Regions from separate parts of the Ruegeria sp. CDSA221 genome, predicted to be linked through region 2. Evidence: riboswitches for the same ligand, from Rfam matches in the RefSeq annotation. Region 2 holds a riboswitch; each other region holds the start of a gene.
What was found. A riboswitch is a leader RNA that binds a small molecule or an ion and turns the genes downstream of it on or off. The one in region 2 is predicted to bind cobalamin.
Positions count from the first base shown of each region.

Region 1 (6,736 bases), on a different contig from region 2:
GCACCGCATAGTCATTGTTGAAGGCGCCGATCACCAGATTGCCTGGGATTGTAATTCCCCGCGCGGCGGCGGCTTTGGTGGGGCCGGCCTGCGTGACCACGATCAGACCGTTTGCCTTAACCGCCGATTTGGTGTCCGAGACCAATTCATCATAGCTTTTGCCCGTTGGATACACGGCCCATCCCGAGAGCGGTTCGTCGGCCCAGGCGGGCAGGGCCAGCAGGGCGAAGACGGTCCAAAGCAGTTTCATCCAGAGGCTTCCTTTTAAGGTGTCTGCAGAAATCCTGCCAGAAATGTGAGAACGTCGCACTCACAATCTTGTGTGCATTCGGGATTGCGCCGCGCCGCTTAAAGCCGCAGAAACGGGCGCAGGACGAAGGGAAAGGTCTGGATCGGATGCGCCTGATGATCTGCAAAACCTGTGGCACCGCACGCGATCGGGCGGCCGAGGTGCAGGCTGTGAAGGACGCACTGAAAAGGGCTGGATTGACGGATCAGGTCGAATTGAGCGAACACGCCTGTTTCAGCAGCTGCGCGGAACCCACGGCGCTGGCTATACAGGCGCTGGGGCGCGCATCTTATGTGTTTTCGGGTGTCGATGTGGTGGCGGATGCTGCGGATATCGCTGAAACTTGCCGTACTTACCTGAACAGCCCGCAGGGCTGGATCGAAGACGCCCGACCCTGCGGGCGGCTTCGGATGTGTTTGCGTGCGCGTATTCCGGCGCTTTAGTCAACCTGAACCGTAACCGCAGCACGAACCGGCACGTTATCGACCGAAAGCGGGCTATGGCTGTTGGAATTCAGCGAAACCGAAACCTCGACCTCACCTTTGGGCAACTGATCAATGTGCATCCAACTGCCGTAAAGCCGGGCGAGCTTTTCTCCGTTGATGTAAACATGCGCGTGCCCTTCGCCTGCCATGTCTGCGGTCGATGCGTTCTGCGGTGCGAAGGTAAAGTTTTTTGGCATAACATGCAGGTTCCAGCCAGACATAGGATCCTGTGTCAGAGCGATGTCCAGTGTAGGTGCATCTGTGCCTGCCGGTAGGTTCAAGGCCGTGGAATGATCGTGGGCCATGGTCTCAGTGGGTGAGGCTCCGTGAAGAGACGGATCAGAATGGTCGTGGCCATCAAATGTGACGCCGTTTGCAGCAGCAATTACAAATCCTGTACCGCCGCCAAAGACCAGACCGATCACGAATAGAGCAAGTGAACGGGTCATTGTATTTCCTTGAAAACATAGGGAAACGCGCCAAGTTTACCCCCAGCGCGTTCAATCGAAGTGCGATCAGGCCGTTGCTTCGGAAGGTTGCGCTTCTTTCTGCCAGAAATAGCCAGCGAACGCGCCAACCAGAACCCATGCAACCAGACCGATTCCAAAAGCTCGTGCCGCGAACAACGCGCCAATTTCAGTCGGCACAGGGCCGGTGAAAACATCGGGCTCGGGTGCACCAATAAGATGTGGCACCAACAGAAGTACCGCGGCGATCACATAGCTGATCAGGTTACCTCCAAAGGCGATCAACCACATGGCGACAAGGGCTGCTGCAACTGTTGCGAACCACCAGACCTGACGTGCATAGACATCGGCTGCTGCGACACCCGGCACTTCGGGCGCAAGGGTGAAACCTGGTGCAAGGTGGAAAGCGATAAATCCGGCCAACCCCCAAAGAACGCCGGTCCGGCCATCAATCTGATGCCCTTGACCTTCGGCTACCGACATCAGCGCAACCATCACCAGCGCATAGCCGGTATAGGTCAGCATAGTAAAGATGACACTCAGAGCATCACGCGTCAGTTCAGAGAACATGCGCGGCAGCTCGGGATGAGCCGATACGGTCTCGCCCCCGAAATGCACCAGCTCTCCGGATTCATAAAGCTCGGCATGCAACAATACTGGTTGCACAAATACCAACTGCAGCAAGGCGGCAATCAGCCCCGCTGCAGCACCAGCGAACAACGCGCTGGTCAATATACGACTGAACACGGTCTTAGTGGCAGGGGAAGCCGGTCGCGTGACGCACGTCATGCGCTGCATCATGCAGGGCCGCTGCCTGAACGTGACCGGTCAGCGTGATGAGGCCCAGACCCAGAACCACTGCAAACATGACCGGAACAAAGCCTGTAAGCGCGGCGGATGCTGTTTTCGTTTGTGTTGCCATTTTGTATTCTCCTCTGCCGCCGCACCCGACGGCCGGTGTTTCGTTTTTTCGCCTGGCAGGTCTCCTGGCTTGCGGGTCGATGCCTCTGTTCGCCTTCCCCCCGGATAACCGGGAGTGGCTGGTTGAACAGGGGCTCTCCGCTTACAGTCGCGGGGGCGGCTTTGGAGTTGACCACCGAGGCAGTCGCACCAAATTCCCTCTTAGCATCCGGATTTCTCCGGCAGGACCAGACACCCCCATTTAGCCGCTATAGCTGTGGCGGTGCAATCATCATTTGCGACGTATTGTGTCAGATTATGCGCTTTTTCAGCAAATAAATATCCATGATCCAACCATGGTCGGCACGGGCATGGGCGCGGCGGTCCAGAATCTGCTGGGCAACCTCGGCCAAAGGGCCTTTGATCAGGATTTCCTCTTTCATGCCGACATATGCGCCCCACCAAATGTCCAAGTCTTCCATGTCCAGGTTTTGGAATGAACATTCACCATCCAGCATCACCGCCACGTTTTCTGCGGTTTCCGGCCATCCTTCGTCCCGGATGCGACGACCAGTTGTGACGATATAGGGCGCGCCCAGTTCGTTGATCGGAATCGCATGGGCCGCCGTCAGCGCTTGAAGCGCTGTGATGCCGGGAATCACGCGTGTTTCTGGCTGAGGGGTCAAACGTGCCGCGATTCGCAGCGAACTGTCATACAGCGACGGATCCCCCCAGATCAGCAGCGCCACATGGCGGGCCTTCGGGTGGGCTGCGATGGCCTCCTGCCAGCGCAATGCAATCGCGTCGTGCCATTCGTCCACTCCGCGTAAATAGCCATCATCGGCACGGCGTTTGGGAATGTCGAAATACGCGATTTGCGGAGGAGTATCCGCGACCTGAGCGATGATCTGCTCGCGCAGCCCTGCCAGATCGGCCTTGTTTTCGCCCTTGCGGGGGATCAGGATCAGGTCCGCCGAACGGATCGCCTGCGCCCCTTGAAATGTCACATGATCCGGGTTGCCGGTGCCAATACCGATCAGCGTCAGGTCAATCATTTTCGAACTCTGCCAGAGGTCCATACAGAATCAGGGCCGGGGCGGTGCCGATCTCCGTTTCCAACTGCTGCGACAAGGCACCGATGGTCGAGCGTTGCAGCTTTTGTTCGGGGGTCGAAACGGATTCGGCCATCAATGCAGGCGTGTCCAGCGGTAGGCCGTGCGAATGCAGGGCGCCAACCAAAAGGGGAAAGGTGCGCTTGCCCATAAATACGACGGTCGTAGCCTGTGTATCAGCCAGTGCTGCCAGGTTCAGATCTTCGGGCAGTTTGCCACTGACATCGTGGCCGGTGACGAATTGCACGCGCCGCGCGGTCAGTCGCCGGGTCAGCGGAATGCCTGCCGCTGCCGCCGCCGCTACCGCCGAGGGGATGCCGGGGATGATTTCATAGTCGATCCCGGCCTCTTGCAGGGCCACCAGTTCTTCTTCAAGCCGGCCGAACATGCCGCCATCACCGGATTTCAGCCGCACGACATGCTGACCGGTTTGTGCATATTCGACCAACAAGCGGCTGACGTGATCCTGCTTGGGCGAGGGGCGCCCGGCGCGTTTGCCGACACCAACCAGATCAGCATCCTCGCGGGCGTGGCTCAGGATCGGGCCGCTGCTGAGGTCGTCAAACAGCACCGCATCAGCTTTCTGCAACCTGTCTACCGCCTTCAGCGTCAGCAATTCCGGGTCGCCGGGGCCTGAACCGATGAAGGACACAAAACCACTCATGCCGAGGCCTCGGCGATCAGATGAAAGAATGTCCCGGTGACATTGTCTCGCACCGATCCGGTTTGCGGGCCTTCCGCGCCTTCGGCGTCGAACACGCGCGCCAGCGGGGCGTCAGGCTGTTCGATGATCGAGGAATAGTGGAACTCATGCCCGCGTAGCGCTGTGCCTTCGGTAAATCCGGCCATCGAGGCCAGTAATTCCGCCTTGCGATAACCCAGGTTGAACTTGCGCTTTTCATAGGAGGTCACAAGGCCCAGAAGGCCCGCCATTTCGTGCCGGACTCCGTCTTTGTCGATCAACGCCTGACCCAGCGCCATGTAGCCCCCGCATTCGCCATGCACAGGTCTTGTCTCGGCATGTTTGCACAGCCCAGTCTGGAAGGTGTTGGCGGCGGCCAATGTGCCTGCGTGCAACTCGGGATACCCACCCGGCAGCCAGACCAGATCGACATCCGGGGCAGGGGCTTCATTCGCCAGTGGTGAAAACGGTAGGATTTCTGCACCCGCCGCGCGCCAGCCTTCCAGCAAATGCGGATAGGTGAACGAAAACGCAGCATCCCGGGCCAGTGCGATCCGCTGCGCCGGAGGGCGGGGCAGCACGGCTGACGATGGCCTATTTGGGCTTGAGGAAGCCGCCCGCTTGATCGCCTCCAGATCGACATGTTCACGCAGGAACGCAGCATAGCCGACAATAGCGCTTTCCAGATCGGGATGTTCCACTGCCTGGATCAAACCTAAGTGCCGCTCGGGAAGTGTCAGGTCTCCGCGTCGTGGCAGAACGCCCAGAACCGGCAGGCCTGCACGTTCCATACCCAACCGGGTCAGACGCTCGTGGCGCGGGCTGGCGCAGCGGTTCAAAATTACCCCGGCAAAGGGCAGGTCGGGGTTGTACATCCGAAACCCCAGCGCCGTGGCTGCAGCTGATTGCGCTTGACCGCCGACATCCAGAACCAACACCACAGGCCAGCCCATACGCTGCGCGGTTTCCGCGCTAGATCCATGGCCAATCTCACCGGGTTTGGCGACACCGTCGAACAGACCCATCGATCCTTCGGCTACGACGATATCCGCGCCGTCAGCCTGTGCCGATATTGCGTTCAGCAGAGGATCGCCCATCGCCCAGCTGTCCAGATTGAACGAGGCGCGCCCAGCCGCCGCCCGGTGAAAGGCCGGGTCGATATAGTCAGGGCCGCTTTTGAAAGGTTGAACGGTCAGGCCATCCTCGGCCAGCGCACGCAGCAGGCCCAGCATCACGGTGGTCTTGCCAGTCCCCGAAGACGGTGCCGAAATCAGAATGCCCGGAGGGTTAGTCATCACCATGGCTCCAGCTTGACCAAGGGCTGTCCGCGCTTTGCGGGCGATACCGGCGGTCGTAATCCTTTGAATACAGGCAGCTTTCGTCAAACCCTTCACCAGCGAGTGCTGGACCCACCATGATCAGCGCTGTGCGTGAGATGCTCTCGTCCAGCGCGTCTTTCAGCGTCGCCAGCGTCGCACGGATGATCCGCTCGTCGGGCCAGCTGGCACGATAGACCACGGCCACCGGGCATTCGGCGCCATAGGCCGGGGTCAGATCGGCGATCACAGTGTCCAGATTGCCGATCGACAGGTGGATGGCCAGCGTCGCCCCGGTACGGGCAAAATTCGCCAACGTCTCGCCCTCGGGCATCGACGATGCGCGTCCCGGTGTCCGGGTCAGGACCACTGATTGCGCAAGTCCGGGCAGGGTCAGTTCCGTGCCCAGTGATGCGGCCGCAGCGGCAAAAGACGGCACGCCGGGGGTCACGCTGACCGGGATGCCCAGCTCTTTCAGGCGGCGGATCTGCTCGCCCATCGCGGACCAGACCGACAGGTCGCCGGAATGCAGTCGCGCAACATCTAGACCGGCCTGATGTGCGGTTGCGATTTCGGCCATGATCTGGTCCAGATCCATCGCCGCCGTGTTCACGATCTTGGCGTCGTCGGGGCAATGGTCCAGAATTTCCTCTAGCACCAGCGAACCCGCATACAGGCAGACCGGGCAAGCGGCGATGATATCGCGCCCCCGCAGGGTCAGCAGGTCGGCGGCGCCCGGTCCAGCGCCAATGAAATGAACGGTCATGTCTGTCCTCCGATGGCGATGGCGCAGGTGGCCAGCCGGTCGTCTGAAATCTGTCTGGGTGAGATCAGCCGCGCACCAGTTCCGGCGGCGGCAAGGGCGGATGCTTCGGCCACGCTGCCGGTGCCATATGTGGCGCGGCTGCGGGTCGAGCAGGTGAGGGTGCGCTGCCCGGCCAGATCGGCGGGGGCAATGAAATGCAATGGCAGGGCAATGGCCGAGGCGAAATCTGTCAGCGCGGCGTGGCCTTCCTTGTCGGCAACCGTGGCCAGCGCGTCCACAGATTGGCCGATACTGGCCCGATCATAGGCGGCGCGCAGGCTGTTCACCGTGGCGGTCGAGGAAAATCCGATGCCTGCGACGATCATAGCGTGACGCTCCATTGCACCACCGGATAGGCCGATTTCCAACCGCGCCGCGGCCCCAGGGCTGAAGCCTGTGCCAGTTCGATCCGTAGCAGCTCACCGCCCAGCATATTCTGCCATTGCGCCAGCAGAGCTTCGCTCTCCAGTGTCACAGCATTGGCCACAAGCCGCGTTCCAGATGGCAGAGCCGCTTGCAGCCATTGCAGCAGCTCACTGCTCAGCCCGCCGCCAATGAAAACCACATCGGGCAGGGGCAGGCCGTCCAGCGCATCCGGGGCGGTGCCATGCACCACCTGCAGCCGGTCCTGACCCAAAGCGTCGGCATTGCGGCGAATACGCTCGGCGCGGTCTTCGCGG
Region 1 is NZ_JBXWPK010000002.1:53,912-60,647, forward strand. Features, by position in the region: gene AC2FJ5_RS02610 (DUF302 domain-containing protein) at 1-250, opposite strand, end outside; gene AC2FJ5_RS02615 (DUF1636 family protein) at 319-732, shown strand; gene AC2FJ5_RS02620 (hypothetical protein) at 729-1,223, opposite strand; gene AC2FJ5_RS02625 (CbtA family protein) at 1,290-1,988, opposite strand; gene AC2FJ5_RS02630 (CbtB domain-containing protein) at 1,993-2,163, opposite strand; cobalamin riboswitch at 2,201-2,409, opposite strand; gene cobF (precorrin-6A synthase (deacetylating)) at 2,453-3,196, opposite strand; gene cobA (uroporphyrinogen-III C-methyltransferase) at 3,189-3,917, opposite strand; gene AC2FJ5_RS02645 (cobyrinic acid a,c-diamide synthase CobB) at 3,914-5,236, opposite strand; gene cobM (precorrin-4 C(11)-methyltransferase) at 5,223-6,017, opposite strand; gene AC2FJ5_RS02655 (cobalamin biosynthesis protein) at 6,014-6,382, opposite strand; gene cbiE (precorrin-6y C5,15-methyltransferase (decarboxylating) subunit CbiE) at 6,379-6,736, opposite strand, start outside.
Region 1: it holds a riboswitch for cobalamin, as region 2 does, so the genes downstream of both, AC2FJ5_RS02630 (CbtB domain-containing protein) here and AC2FJ5_RS12415 (hypothetical protein) in region 2, are expected to answer to the same signal.

Region 2 (6,736 bases):
GACAACCATGATGGTATTCAGCTCTTCCTGCATATCCGTCATCTTGGTCTGTAGATCCTGTGCGGATTTCATCATCTTGGCCATGTCACCCAGGCCGCCGAGTCCTTTGAGCATCGGTATTCTCCTAATATCCGGTTTGACGCCTAAATACGGGCGCGGTCGGCGCGGCACAAGGGCCGAGCTGGCTCCTGCCCGTCGTCAAGGCCTTTGGCCAGACCTTTCCTCCCGTTGGGCGCGGGAGGTTTCCAGTTGGGTAAGATGGGACGGTTTCAGTCTTCCTCGAACGGGTCCCATTCGTCTTCGACCTCGGGCAGCGCCTCGGTTTCCACTTTGGCGGCACGTTCTTCCGGTGTTTCAATCCGCTTGATGCGTGCCTTCGGAAATTGCATGAGCACCGCCTGAACCAACGGGTGTTTCTCAGCCTCTGCTTTCAACGCCAGCTCGGCGGCGTCTCGAATCTCGGCGATGGTCGCAACCTCACCATCGGCCACAATCGACACAGCCCAGCGGTTGCCAGTCCATCGTTGCAGCGACGAACCCAGTCTCGCCGCCAGATCTGTGGGTGCGTTCTGTGTCGGGGTGAATTCGATCCGCCCCGGTTGGTAAGAAACCAGCCGCACCCCGTTTTCGACCTCGACCAGAAGTTTCACATCCCGATTGGTGCGGATCAATTCAACCACGTGGTCAAAACTCGGATACCGTGCCAGCGCCGATTGGATATCATGGGCCAGAGCGGCCGACGGCGCGCCGGCGGGGCTGCTGGTTGCGGACACGTAAGAAGATGATGCCGCTGGTACCGGAGCCTGAGAGGGCACGGCCATACCACCGCCCGGACCACCATTCGGAGGCGGTGGCGGGTTGTCCTGCAGGCGCTTGATCAGCTCTTCGGGGCTGGGCAAGTCGGCAACATGGGTCAGGCGGATAACGGCCATTTCAGCAGCCATCATGGCATTTGGCGCGGCCGATACCTCTTCCAGCGCTTTCAGCAACATCTGCCACATCCGGGTCAAAACGCGCATTGGCAGGGCCTCGGCCATTTGCTGACCACGAGCACGTTCATCAGGGGAAACCGTCGGGTCCTCGGCTGCGTCTGGCGTGATCTTTACAACCGAAACCCAGTGCGTGATTTCGGCCAGGTCACGCAGCACGGATAGCGGATCGGCCCCTTCGGCATATTGCCCGCCCAATTCAGTCAGCGCGCTTGCTGCATCCCCTCGCAGGATCATTTCCATCAAGTCCAATACCCGGCCCCGGTCGGCCAGACCCAGCATCGCGCGCACTTGATCTGCGCTGGTTTCACCGGCCCCATGGCTGATTGCCTGATCCAGCAGCGATGTTGCGTCGCGCGCCGACCCCTCGGCCGCGCGGGTGATCAGCGCCAGGGCATCATCCGCGATCTGTGCCTTCTCAGCCGCTGCGATCTTATTGAGCAGGCCAATCATGTCCTCGGGTTCGATCCGGCGCAGGTCAAATCGTTGGCACCGCGACAGAACAGTCACCGGGACTTTGCGGATTTCGGTCGTGGCAAAGATGAACTTCACATGCGCAGGAGGTTCTTCCAACGTCTTGAGCAGCGCGTTGAACGCGCTGGTCGAAAGCATGTGAACCTCGTCGATAATGTAGATCTTATAGCGTGCACTGGCGGCGCGGTATCGGACCGAGTCGATGATTTCGCGGATATCATTCACGCCGGTTCGGCTGGCGGCGTCCATTTCCATCACGTCGACATGGCGACCTTCCATGATGGCGACGCAATGTTCGCACTGGCCGCAAGGCTCGGTCGTGGGCTTGCCTTGCCCATCAGGACCGATGCAGTTCATGCCCTTGGCGATGATCCGGGCCGTGGTTGTCTTACCGGTGCCGCGGATGCCAGTCATGATGAAGGCTTGTGCAATCCGGTCGGCCTCGAACGCGTTTTTCAGCGTGCGCACCATTGCGTTCTGACCGACGAGGTCAGCAAAAGTTTCCGGGCGGTATTTCCGCGCGAGAACCTGATAGGCGGGGCTGGGCGTGTCGGTCATGTCTGCTCTGTTGGATTCGTGTCAGGTTTGCAGCGTAGAGACCCCCGCCGTCCGCGTCCACCGCGCGCGAAAAGGAATTTCGTTTTGGCAAGTTGTATCAGAGCCGGTAAATCATGAGGGGCTTTAGCCCCATGTGGTGATGCAGGAAAAGGAGCTGTGTTGGAGAGTTTTGCAATTCACCCTCTTGGATTGGGCAAAGGGCAGATCGCTCTGTGCCCACTGCCGGGTGTCACGGGCGATTATGCTGGGGATTTCGCAGTAATCCGGGATTGGGCGCCGGACCTAATCATCTCGATGACTACTCTGGATGAGTTCCAGCATTCCGGCGCGCGTTCATTCGAGGCGGACCTGCAGTGCGAACGGATTGCCTGGGTCCACCTTCCGGTCTCCGATTTCGGCGCCCCCACGCCTGAGGTTGAGGCGCTTTGGCCGCAAGCCAGCGCAGCCGTCCGACATGTCCTTGCCAGTGGCGGCAAGGTGCTGGTGCATTGCCGCGGTGGGTGCGGACGCTCGGGGATGGTTGTGATGCGGCTAATGGTGGAATGCGGCGAAGCGCCTGACCAAGCGCTTCGGCGGTTGCGTGCGGTTCGGCCCTGCGCGGTGGAAACCGACGCGCAAAAGGACTGGGCCGGGTTGCCGGCCCGAACCCTTCCCTGAATCAGGCAGACACTTGATACGGAATACTGTCGCTGCGCGGCGGCAGGGTCGAAACGTCGAGCATCGCACAGGGTGGTTCTGACAGAAAACCAGCGGATTTCTGGGTGAACTCCGGCCCGAACATCATGTCGCCATAGGCGTCCAGCTTTTCTGTCGGCGTGTCCGTGCTGGTGCCGCAATAGACTCTGATCTGTTCTGATTGTGCCCGAAAACGGGCCGTGCAGCCTTCGGTGCAATGGGTCAGATCGCTGGTACCTTCGACCTCGAATGTTTTGGATGTCGCAGGCCTTGCCGTCGCCATCGCCTCGGCCATGGCGCGTGCCATTCGGGCAAGGGCGGGGCAGGGTTTCCCGGTCCTCTGACAGACGGTTGCGGTGAATTCGTGTGTTTTTGTCTTCCAGATCATAATGCGCCCTCCGCGCGCAGGACGAAGGGTGAGGATCAGGTTTGACAGCGCGCTGACGACCTGCCCGGACACCCCGCCCGAGTTTCGGTTTCGATACGATGGCAGGTCTCCTGACTTGCGGGTCGTCGCTTTGCCGACCTTCCCAGCCCTGGGGCCAGTGGTATTTCGGCATTGCTCACCGCTTACAGTTGCGGGGGCAGTCGCGGAGTTGGCCCTTTCCGGCATCGCCGGGGCAGACCGCACCGTGTTCCCTTTTCATCCCGCCCCAATTCCGGGGCAAGAACCATCACCACATCGCTAGCGGCTATGCAAACCCCGAGTCAAGCCACCTGTTGGGGTGAAAACCGGACGTTTGGTCATCTTGATGAAATCTTGACTCTGGTGGCCGAAATCGGGCCGATTGTTGAGTGAACCGAGTAGTTCAGAATTTGTTGGAAGCGCCATGCTTGATACCACGCCCTGCGTCCAGACTAAGGACTTTGACTTTGCCTCAGGCTCTGCCAGCCTGTCGGCACGGCTGTATCTGCCTGCAACCGAGCCGAAGACCGCCGTGGTGATTCACAGCGCAACTGCAGTGCCGCGCGAATATTACCAGCATTTTGCCCGTTGGCTGGCCGCCGAACAGGGTATTGCCTGTCTGACCTATGACTACAGCGATTTCGGGCATTCGCTGCGCGACAAACTCAAAACCTCCGAGGTGACCATGGCGGATTGGGCCTTGGTCGACATGCCCGCCGCACGGGCTGAGATGCGCAGGCGGTTCCCGGACGCTTTGCAGTGGAGCATCGGTCATTCCCTTGGCGGCTTGCTGGGGCCGGTGCAGCCAGACATTGATCAGATCGACCGGATGATCTGTGTATGTTCGGGGCTGGTTACTCTGTCCGACCATCCCTGGCCCTATCGCGGGCTGGCGTGGTTGTTCTGGCACGGCCACGGGCGTCTGGCAGTGAATGCACTGGGGTATCTGCCGGGCAAAGCTGTGGGGATCGGTGCCGATTTGCCGGGCCCGGTCTATTGGCAATGGCGCAGCTGGTGCACGGCGCCGCAGAATTATGTGCCGCAGATCGGTGACGCTCTGCCCGAAGCGAGATGGGCGCAATCGAATACGCCGGTGGACCTGTTCGCCTTCGAGGACGACCAGATGGTGCCGCCAGACGCAGTCTGGCGGCTTGCCGATCTGTATGGGCCGAAGGCGCGGCGACATCTGTTGTCTCCGAATGAATTCGGAGCGCCTGAGATCGGTCATATTGGCGCTTTTGCCCGCAGAAACCGGGCGGTTTGGCCCCGGTTGATTGCCTGAAAACGAGGCGCCTTTTTGTCACGCTTAGTGTCTGCTGCGGGACTTTTTGTCGTGCATGACGGATCGCACCATTTTGCCAAAGGCTTTGTCACGTGCCCGTGACTGCGCGAGGGTCTCGGAATTCCTCTGATCTTCGCGCCGAAGCTTGTGCCAGCGCGCCAGCCGGTCGGGCTCAATCACGCCATTGGCAATCGCCTCCTGCACAGCGCAACCGGGTTCGGCCTGGTGCTGGCAATCTGAGAACCGGCACGTTGCAGCCAATTCCAGAAGGTCTGAGAAAACCTCATCCACGCCGTCTTGGGCATCCATCAAACGCAGGGCGCGCATTCCTGGCGTATCAATCAGCCACCCCCCGTTTTGCATCGGGTGAAGCGCACGGTGGGTCGTGGTGTGGCGACCCCGTGCGTCATCCTCGCGGATCCCCGCCGTTGTCCCGGCTTGACCAGTCATGGCGTTCGCCAATGTGGTTTTGCCAACACCGGATGAGCCGATCAAAGCCGCGGTTTGCCCGGCAGGGCACCAGGACAGGATCGGATCAATCTCTGACGGCTCCAGCGCGTTGACTGTCATTACGGTCAAAAACCGGGCCAGCGCACTGGCCTGACTGGCATAGCTCTCTGGGTCAGGGCAGCTGTCGGCCTTGGTCAGGACAACAACCGGATAGCATCCGGCCTGATGCGCCAGCGCCAGATAACGCTCAAGCCGTGCCAGATTGAAATCGGCATTGCAGGAACTGACGATATACAGCACGTCCACATTCGCCGCGATCAGCTGAACCTGCGCACCGGTGCCTGCGGCCCGGCGTTGCAAGAGGCTTTTGCGCTCCAAAAGATGCCGAATGCGGTTTTGATCATCCGCAAGGACCCAATCGCCAACCGCAAATTCGCCGGTTGATCGGTCAGGGGTCAGATCAGATGTGCCGCCAAGCGCATTCAGTCCGATCAGGCGATCACGATGGACGGCGTTGATGCGATGCGGTGTGCAGGTAGGGTTCACAGCATGTTGGGCTGCAAAATGAGAGGACCATCCCAGGTCCGAAAGTGTTTTGGACATTGTTCTGCCTGTGTTCAGATACAGGAAACCATCAGGGTGGCAGGCGCGCACCCATCGGTAACGTGTTCAGGCAAAAGCGGGGGTTAGTCCCGGAAACGCTCTGCCCGAAGGGTCATTGCTACAATCATAAAGTCCCTCCTGCGGCAGTCGTTGCGCGTAAGTGAGAGGTTGGACATCGACCCAAGCGGGGCTCGTTGTGGCTGCTTCCTTCCGGATCTGACCAGGTTGGCGAGGCGCTCGCCCGCGCCAACCTCTCGAGGGTGGATATAGGCAGTTGGCCGGAAAAACACAACCCGTCAGAAGGTCAGAAGAATCCGTAAAAAGCCATTTTCGTCGGTTCCAAGGACTTGTGGATCAAATTCCTGAATGTCCTGCAGATGTCGGTGGGCATTTGGACCGGTGCGTAAGATCGCCTGCGTACCCGTGTTACTGGTGATTCTGAAGGGTTCCTGGGCCTCTTCCAGCGGATCGCTGACCAAGGTGCCTGACAGATAATCCAGCAGGGCTTGCTGGACCGGCAGGATGGGCATGTCGATACGTTGCGCATTACCCGCAAATGGGAAATGCCCGCCCCCGCTGGCGCGATAATTGTTAAGCGCGACGGCAAATTGCTGATCCGGTGCAATGGGGGTGGCACCGACCAGAACCTCTGAAACACGCCGGTTTTCGGCATTGATCAAGGTGCCCATATCGTCGAAACGCGGAGGTTGTGTCAGATCAATTCTGCAGGACAGCCCGTATAGCACATCAAAGTTGTGACCCACCCGATTTTCGCAAATAAGTTCGGATGCAGATCCGGTCGAAATCTGGTTGAAAACAGCTGCGGACATCTCAAGCCAGTCCACGATTTGGTCACCGGATACAATGACACCCTGCAATTCGTTTGGAAAAACATGCAGGTCAACCACGTTACGCAGGAATATCTCGCCAGGCTTAACATCCGTATAGAATCGCGGCCCGGCCCGACCGCCGAATTTCGAAGGTGAAACCGCCGATAAAATCGGAATATCTGCCAGGTCGGTATCGGACATACACAGACGTAACGCGGCAGCCTGGGCGGCGGCGACCAGCCTCAGCCCACGGTCCTCGGTGCAAAAGCTGAAATAGCTGTGCAGATGGTGCGGGGTGCGGCCGACCGGCTGGCCCGCTCGCCTGCGGGTTTCGGCATGACCAGAGGAAAACAGATGCAACAATTCCGGATCTTCGGGCGCCAGTGATACCATTTCGTCGGGACGCCCCGCAGATATCGGTCGTAGCGCCGCCCGGGCTTCGCCAACGGTCCAGCCGCCGCGCTCTGCC
Region 2 is NZ_JBXWPK010000007.1:46,720-53,455, reverse strand. Features, by position in the region: gene AC2FJ5_RS12430 (YbaB/EbfC family nucleoid-associated protein) at 1-114, opposite strand, end outside; gene AC2FJ5_RS12425 (DNA polymerase III subunit gamma/tau) at 270-2,021, opposite strand; gene AC2FJ5_RS12420 (protein-tyrosine phosphatase family protein) at 2,178-2,678, shown strand; gene AC2FJ5_RS12415 (hypothetical protein) at 2,680-3,084, opposite strand; cobalamin riboswitch at 3,168-3,387, opposite strand; gene AC2FJ5_RS12410 (alpha/beta hydrolase family protein) at 3,527-4,384, shown strand; gene rsgA (ribosome small subunit-dependent GTPase A) at 4,409-5,437, opposite strand; RNA gene ffs (signal recognition particle sRNA small type) at 5,596-5,694, opposite strand; gene AC2FJ5_RS12395 (5'-nucleotidase C-terminal domain-containing protein) at 5,734-6,736, opposite strand, start outside.

Region 3 (6,736 bases), on a different contig from region 2:
ACTTCGGGGACGCGGCCAAAGACGTGCAAGCCGTCGCCGAACTGGCTTTCTTTGATGTCGCAGACAAATCGGTCGATACGGGTGATCGCTTCGGCGGTACAGGTTGCCTGATTCAGACCCAGATCGCTTTCCAGACCAATGGCCTGCGCCTCATCCCGTATGTCTTCTTGTAGTCGGTCGCGGCGTTTGGGGTCCAGCCCGTCGGCGTTCGAGAATTCGTCCAGCAGGGATTCCAGCCGCACCATACGGTCCGGCGTGTCACTTGTTCGCATCGGGGGCGGGATATGGCCCAGTGTAACCGCGCCGATCCGGCGCTTGGCCTGTGCGGCCTCGCCGGGGTCATTCACGATAAAGGGGTAGATCACCGGCAGATCTCGGACCAACGCCTCAGGCCAGCAGTTTTGGGACAGGGCGACCGATTTGCCTGGCAGCCATTCCAACGTGCCATGCGCGCCGATATGGATCAGCGCATCCGCGCCATGCCCCTTACGCAGCCAGAGATAGAAGGCAACATAGCTGTGGCGCGGGGTGCGCGAAAGATCGTGATAGTCGTCATCGCGCAGCTCGGGCGTGCCGCGTTCCGGTTGCAGCGCGATCAGTGTCTTGCCCCGGTTCAAGGCGGTAAAGTTGAACGCACCATCGGCAAAAATCGGGTCGTCCTCAGGCTTGCCCCAGATGGATTGCAGATCCGTTTGCAACTGTTCCGGCAAGTCTTCCAGCGCGGTCTGATAGGCCGCGAGCGGCCAAGACAGTCGCGCATCCAGAAGCGTCTCGGCAATCGGCGCGCCAGGTGCGGTGTCATAGCCTTCGGCCTGCAGATCAGACAGCATCGCCTCGGCCGAGGCCAGCGCATCCAGGCCAACCGCATGGGCCATCTGCCAGTCCTTGCCGGGATAAGTCGACAGCACCAACGCTGGGACCTGATCTGGCTTGGGTTTGTCGCTTAGGCGCAGCCAGCCGTCCACCCGATCAATGATCGCCTCAACCCGTTCCGGCTCGGGGCGGTGGGCAAAACGGGAATATTCCAGATACGGGTCGCGCTTGCCCGGTTCCTTGAACGAAGCGATGCCCGCCGAAATGCGGCCATCCACCTCGGGCAGGACCACATGCATTGCGAGGTCGGCGGGGGACAGCCCGCGTTCCGCATCGACCCAAGCCTTGCGGCGTGCGGTGGACAAGGCGACCTGAAATACCGGCACATTGGCGGCGTCCAGCGGGGACGTTCCCGAGGCGCCTTTGCCCGAAAAGGAGGTGGCGTTGATGATTGCCGAGGGGGCCAGCGCTACGACCTGTTCGCGCAGCCAGTCAGCGGCGGTAGGGGCTTTGAGCGACGGCGCAAATAGGCCAACAGCCTGAAACCCACGCGCACGCAGACGGTGGATCAGGGCCGCGACCGGGGCAGTGTCTGCCGAGGTCAGATAGGCGCGATAGAAGGTCACGAGGATGCGCTTGGCATCACCGGCGAATGCGGTATCCGCCGGGATCACACCGCGATCCGGGCACCATACGCCACATTCCGGGATCGTCTTGGCCCCCATCACCGGGCCAGAATAAAGCCCCGCGGCCAGTGCCATTTGCGCCAGCGCAGCCTGCGCTGCGACCTCACCGCCTGTGTCGCAAAGATGCGCCAGCCGCCGCAGGGTTGAAACGGGCAGGGTAGAATAGTCATCCAGCCGCGTATCTTCACGTCCATCCGCAGGCAGCACAGCAACGGCAATGCCCTTGGCTTGAGCCAGTGCCAGAACCTGCTGCAAGCCATAGGACCAGTAGGGCACGCCACCGATCAGGCGGATCAGGATGCCTTTGGCGCCCTCCAGCGTCTGCTCGACATAGGTGTCGACAGAAAGCGGGTGTTTCAGCGCCGTTAGATTGGCCAGCCGCAGGGTCGGCATCCGGCCTTCGGGTCCACCACCACGATGCCAGCCTGCCGCGAAAGCGCCAAGGTCACTGTCGGAAAAGGACAGCACCACCAGATCCGCCGGGCTCTGGCCCAGATCGGTCGGGGTCTCCGTTTCCTCTAACCCATGGCTTTCGCGGAAGACGACGTGCATGGCTTACTCGGCAGCCTCGGTTACACCCACGAGGATATCGCGGATTTCGGCCTCTTTGATGTCGTCATGTTCGGCGATGACCACCAGACGCGAGCGGCGGTCTTCACCTGGCTCCCACGGGCGGTCGTACTGATGACGCACACGGGCCCCGACAGCCTGCACCAAAAGGCGCATGGGTTTGCCGGCAACAGCGGCATAGCCTTTTACCCGCAGGATGTTCAGTTCATTCGCAAGACGTTCGATATTGGCGACCAGCTGGGCCGGATCGGTCTGTTCCGGCAGCTCGACAATGATGCTTTCGAAATCATCATGCTCGTGATCGTGGTGGCCGTCGTGATGCGACGGGCGCGCGTCCATGTCATCCTCGGCGGCGGCCTCAAGCCCCAGCACAATACGTACATCCACAGCCCCTTCGGCCACTTCGACCACGGGCAGAGGGCGCGGGGCTTCAGCTGCGATGATTTCCTTGGCCTTGGCGATACCCTCGGGGCCAGCGAGATCAGGCTTGGTCAGCAGAATGATGTCGGCGCAGGAGATCTGGTCCTCGAACACCTCAGACAGCGGTGTTTCGTGATCAATCGAGTCATCGGCCAGGCGCTGGGCATCCACCGCAGCGACATTCGGGGCAAAGCGACCAGCGGCCACAGCCTCGGCATCGGCCAGAGCGATCACGCCATCCACGGTGATTTTCGAGCGGATATCGGGCCAGTCGAACGCTTTCAGCAGCGGCTTGGGCAGGGCCAGACCAGAGGTTTCGATCAGAATGTGATCGGGGCGCGGCTCTAGCGCCATCAGCGCCTCGATGGTCGGGATGAAATCATCTGCCACGGTGCAGCAGATGCATCCATTGGCCAATTCCATGATGTTTTCCGCCGGGCAATCGGGGATCGCGCAGGATTTGAGGATATCGCCATCGACGCCAACATCTCCAAACTCGTTGACCACAATGGCCAGGCGCTTGCCCTGCGGGTTCTGCATCAGATGACGCACCAGCGTGGTCTTTCCCGAGCCCAGAAAGCCGGTGATCACAGTGACGGGCAGTTTTTCGAGATTGCTCATATCTAAGCTCCAATCGGGGGAATGCGGGCCGCACAGTTTTTGCGGAAATGTTCAGGACGTTCGCGCCATTTAACGAGGCCATCTTGGGTCGCGAGATATTTGGTCGCGCCTTCAACAATGGTCTCGACATGATCGGTTTCATCGAGATGCTCATAGACAAAGGTCCAACGTTTGGGTCCGCCACGCAGCACAATCGAGCAGCCCTGATCGCAATTTGAAAGGCATTCTACTGCCTTCAAAGTGACGCCATCAGGAAGTTCTGCCTGCTCCAACGCCTTGTGCAGCAACGCCCCAGGACGATCTGCATCATTCTCGACGGGCAGGCCGCGGCGGCAGGTCGTGCACACCAGCAGTTCAACAGGTGTGGTCTCGGTCATGTCTCTCATCCCCCCAAATCCTCTTCGCGGGGGACGGGGTTTCATGCGGGCCACGTATTGCGACATGGGCCCGACACCGGATCACCCCGTCCGGTTTCAACTTCGGATGTTGGCAGGTCTCCCGGCTTGCGGATGTCAGAGGCTGGCCTCTGGCAGATGTCCCGCCTTCCCGGCCTGTCTGGCCAGTGGCTTTGGGCACCCTCTCCGGTCACGGTCGCGGGGGCGGCTGCGTTTGACGGATGACCGCTGACGCATTCCCTTTTCATCTGCATATGCAGACACCAACGGATGGGACATGCGGCACGGGCAGGGGGCTTGTCAAGCGCGGCAGACGCACGGAAATCATCGAGAATGGAAAAGCGACCTGCCAATGCCTGTCAGCGGCATGTTTGGTCAGCCATATGCAAAATGACCGCAGGCGAATTTGGGCTTTGCACCTCGAAGATATCCAGACGAAAGGATTCGCGGGCCCGTTACTTCAAAGGGCATATCGCGTGGAATCGATAGAGCGGTCAAATTTACCGGCCGAGCCAGTGAGTTCACCGCCTTCTGATCAATCCGGTGTCAAGCTTGACTCAGCAGAGCACTGCCGTGGCGAGACGGCGTGTCGCAGGCTCGAAAAGCCGAATGCGAAGCAACTGTTTGAAAGTATTGGAGGCGAGTACCGGAATCGAACCGGTGTACACGGATTTGCAATCCGCTGCGTCACCACTCCGCCAACTCGCCTTTTCAAGTAATATCAAATACTTGCCGTGGTGTGACAGGCGTTTTAGCAGCTTTAATCCGGGGCGTCCAGTGGGTTCGGTCTAAATTTGACGAACTGAAAATTGGATCACCCAATCGGATCACTCTAAAATCTTCACGACAGACGAAAGTTTCCGCTTGCGGGCCGTTGCTGGTTTGCCCGGGATGTGGCACAAGCCCAGCAACCTTGGGAAATGAATGAGCGATCCAATGACAGATTTCGCAGCCCGCCGCCGCACCATGGTCGATACGCAGGTCCGGCCTTCGGACGTTACCAAGTTCCCGATCATTGATGCCATGCTGTCCGTCAAGCGCGAGAATTTTGTGCCAGACGCGCAACGCGAAGCCGCCTATGTCGAGGGTTTGATAGAACTTGAGGCTGGACGCTGCATTCTGGAACCGAGAACACTGGCCAAGATGCTGGATGTGCTGAACATTACCAATGATGAGGTTGTTCTGGATATTGCTCCGGCGCTGGGATATTCGACGGCTGTTGCAGCCCGTATGGCGCAGTTGGTCGTAGCGGTGGAAGCGGATGAAGCGCTAGCTGCCGAAGCGCAAACGCTGCTGATGGAGGCTGACGCGGATAATGTGGTTGTTCACGTGGGGCCGCTGGATGAGGGCGCTGCCGAGCATGGGCCTTATGACGTGGTCATGATCCAGGGCGGCGTAGAAGAGGTTCCGTCTGCATTGATTGACCAGCTTAAGGATCATGGGCGTATCGCCTGCCTGTTCATGGAAGGTGATCTTGGGACAGTCCGTATAGGCCACAAATCAGGCGATCGCGTTACCTGGCGCCAGGCATTCAACGCCAGTGCACCTGTTCTGAAGGCTTTCTCGGCCGAGAGTGCATTTTCGCTATAGTCGGCGGGCAGATTTATCTGCTGCCTTGATTAGTTCAACACAAAGACGCAAACTGCCCTGAGGGCTGCGTTATTTTGATTTGAGAGGATTTCGCCATGCGTTTTGCAGCAGGAGGCAAGCTGGTCAGGACTCTGGCAGTGACTGCGGGTATTGCTCTGGGCACGTTGCCCGGTAAGGCGGTTTGGGCCGATAACCTGACCGATGCGTTCATCGGAGCTTATAATACCAGCGGTTTGCTGGAACAGAACCGGGCGCTGCTGCGGGCTGCGGACGAGGATGTGGCGATCGCGCTGTCGGCTTTGCGCCCTATTATCAACTGGACCGTCGCGGTTAGCCAAGATTATACGCGCAGCAGAAACAGTGGTGTTACGAACAGTGTTGATCCTTCGAACTTCTTCTCGGGCCTGACGCTGAGCCAGCTTTTATACGATGGCGGAGCCTCGATTCTGGGCAAGCAATCAGCGCAGGAAACGGTGCTGTCGACCCGGCAGGCGCTGATCGATATCGAACAGCAGGTCCTGTTCCGCGCGGCGACCGCTTACCTGAGTGTTCTGCTGCAGGAAGAGACCGTATCGATTCGTCAAAACAACGTTGAACTGTCCGCAGAAGAGCTTCGCGCCTCGCAGGATCGTTTCGAAGTTGGGGAAGTTACCCGCACAGACGTCGCATTGTCTCAGGCTCAGCTTGCAAGCTCGCAGGCCGATCTGGCGAATGCGCGCGGCGATCTGAGCACTGCTCAGGCGGAATATGTGAACGCAGTTGGCAAACTGCCGGGCCGTACTGCTGGTCAGCCCAGCCTGCCAAACTTGCCCCGGTCCCAGAGCGAGGCCGTCAGCCTGGCCCAACGCAATCACCCATCCATTCTGTCCGCCCAGCATCAGGTGCGCGCCCTTGATCTGGTCGTGCAGCAGCAGCGCGCGGGTCTGGGTCCGAATGTCAGCCTGAACGCTGATGCGGGCGTCACCGAGAGCTATGATGACGACGATTATGTGAATGATGCGAGTATCTCGCTGAACTTCAGCCAGCCGATCTATGCGGGTGGTCGACTCGCGGCAAGCGTGCGCCGCGCAATGGCCTCGCGGGATGGGTCACGTGCCAATCTGCTGAATGTGCAAAAGAACATTACGCAGGGCGTGTCTGATGCCTATGTTCGGTTTCAAACTGCAAGCGCAAGCCTGAGGGCCTCTTCGGAACGTGTACGCGCCTCGGAAGTTGCGTTTGATGGTATCCGCGAAGAGGCAACTTTGGGTGCGCGGACCACTCTGGACGTGCTGGCTGCTCAGCAGGATTTGCTGGACGCGCAGCTTGCCGAAATTGCTTCCAGAACCGAGCGATCTCTGGCGGCTTATCAGTTGCTGCAGGCCCAAGGTTTGCTCACGGCCGAGCGTTTGGGTCTGGCGGTTCAGATTTACGATCCGACCCTTTACTATAATCTGGTGAAGAAAGCCCCCGCGCAGGTCAGCAAGCAGAGCAAAGATCTGGATCGGGTCCTGAAAGCACTGCGTCGGGACTAAACACCCAATACTGCCTGTTGTGAGGTCTGCATTGTTTGGCTACACTCGGACCTGAGGTTAGAGCGGTAGAAAACAATGACAGACAATGTCGTGAACTCCGGGATCGAAGACGTACTGTCATCGGTCA
Region 3 is NZ_JBXWPK010000002.1:66,680-73,415, forward strand. Features, by position in the region: gene cobN (cobaltochelatase subunit CobN) at 1-2,051, opposite strand, end outside; gene cobW (cobalamin biosynthesis protein CobW) at 2,055-3,110, opposite strand; gene AC2FJ5_RS02700 (DUF1636 family protein) at 3,113-3,487, opposite strand; cobalamin riboswitch at 3,582-3,788, opposite strand; tRNA gene AC2FJ5_RS02705 (tRNA-Cys) at 4,140-4,213, opposite strand; gene AC2FJ5_RS02710 (protein-L-isoaspartate O-methyltransferase family protein) at 4,442-5,095, shown strand; gene AC2FJ5_RS02715 (TolC family outer membrane protein) at 5,191-6,609, shown strand; gene AC2FJ5_RS02720 (hypothetical protein) at 6,685-6,736, shown strand, end outside.
Region 3: it holds a riboswitch for cobalamin, as region 2 does, so the genes downstream of both, AC2FJ5_RS02700 (DUF1636 family protein) here and AC2FJ5_RS12415 (hypothetical protein) in region 2, are expected to answer to the same signal.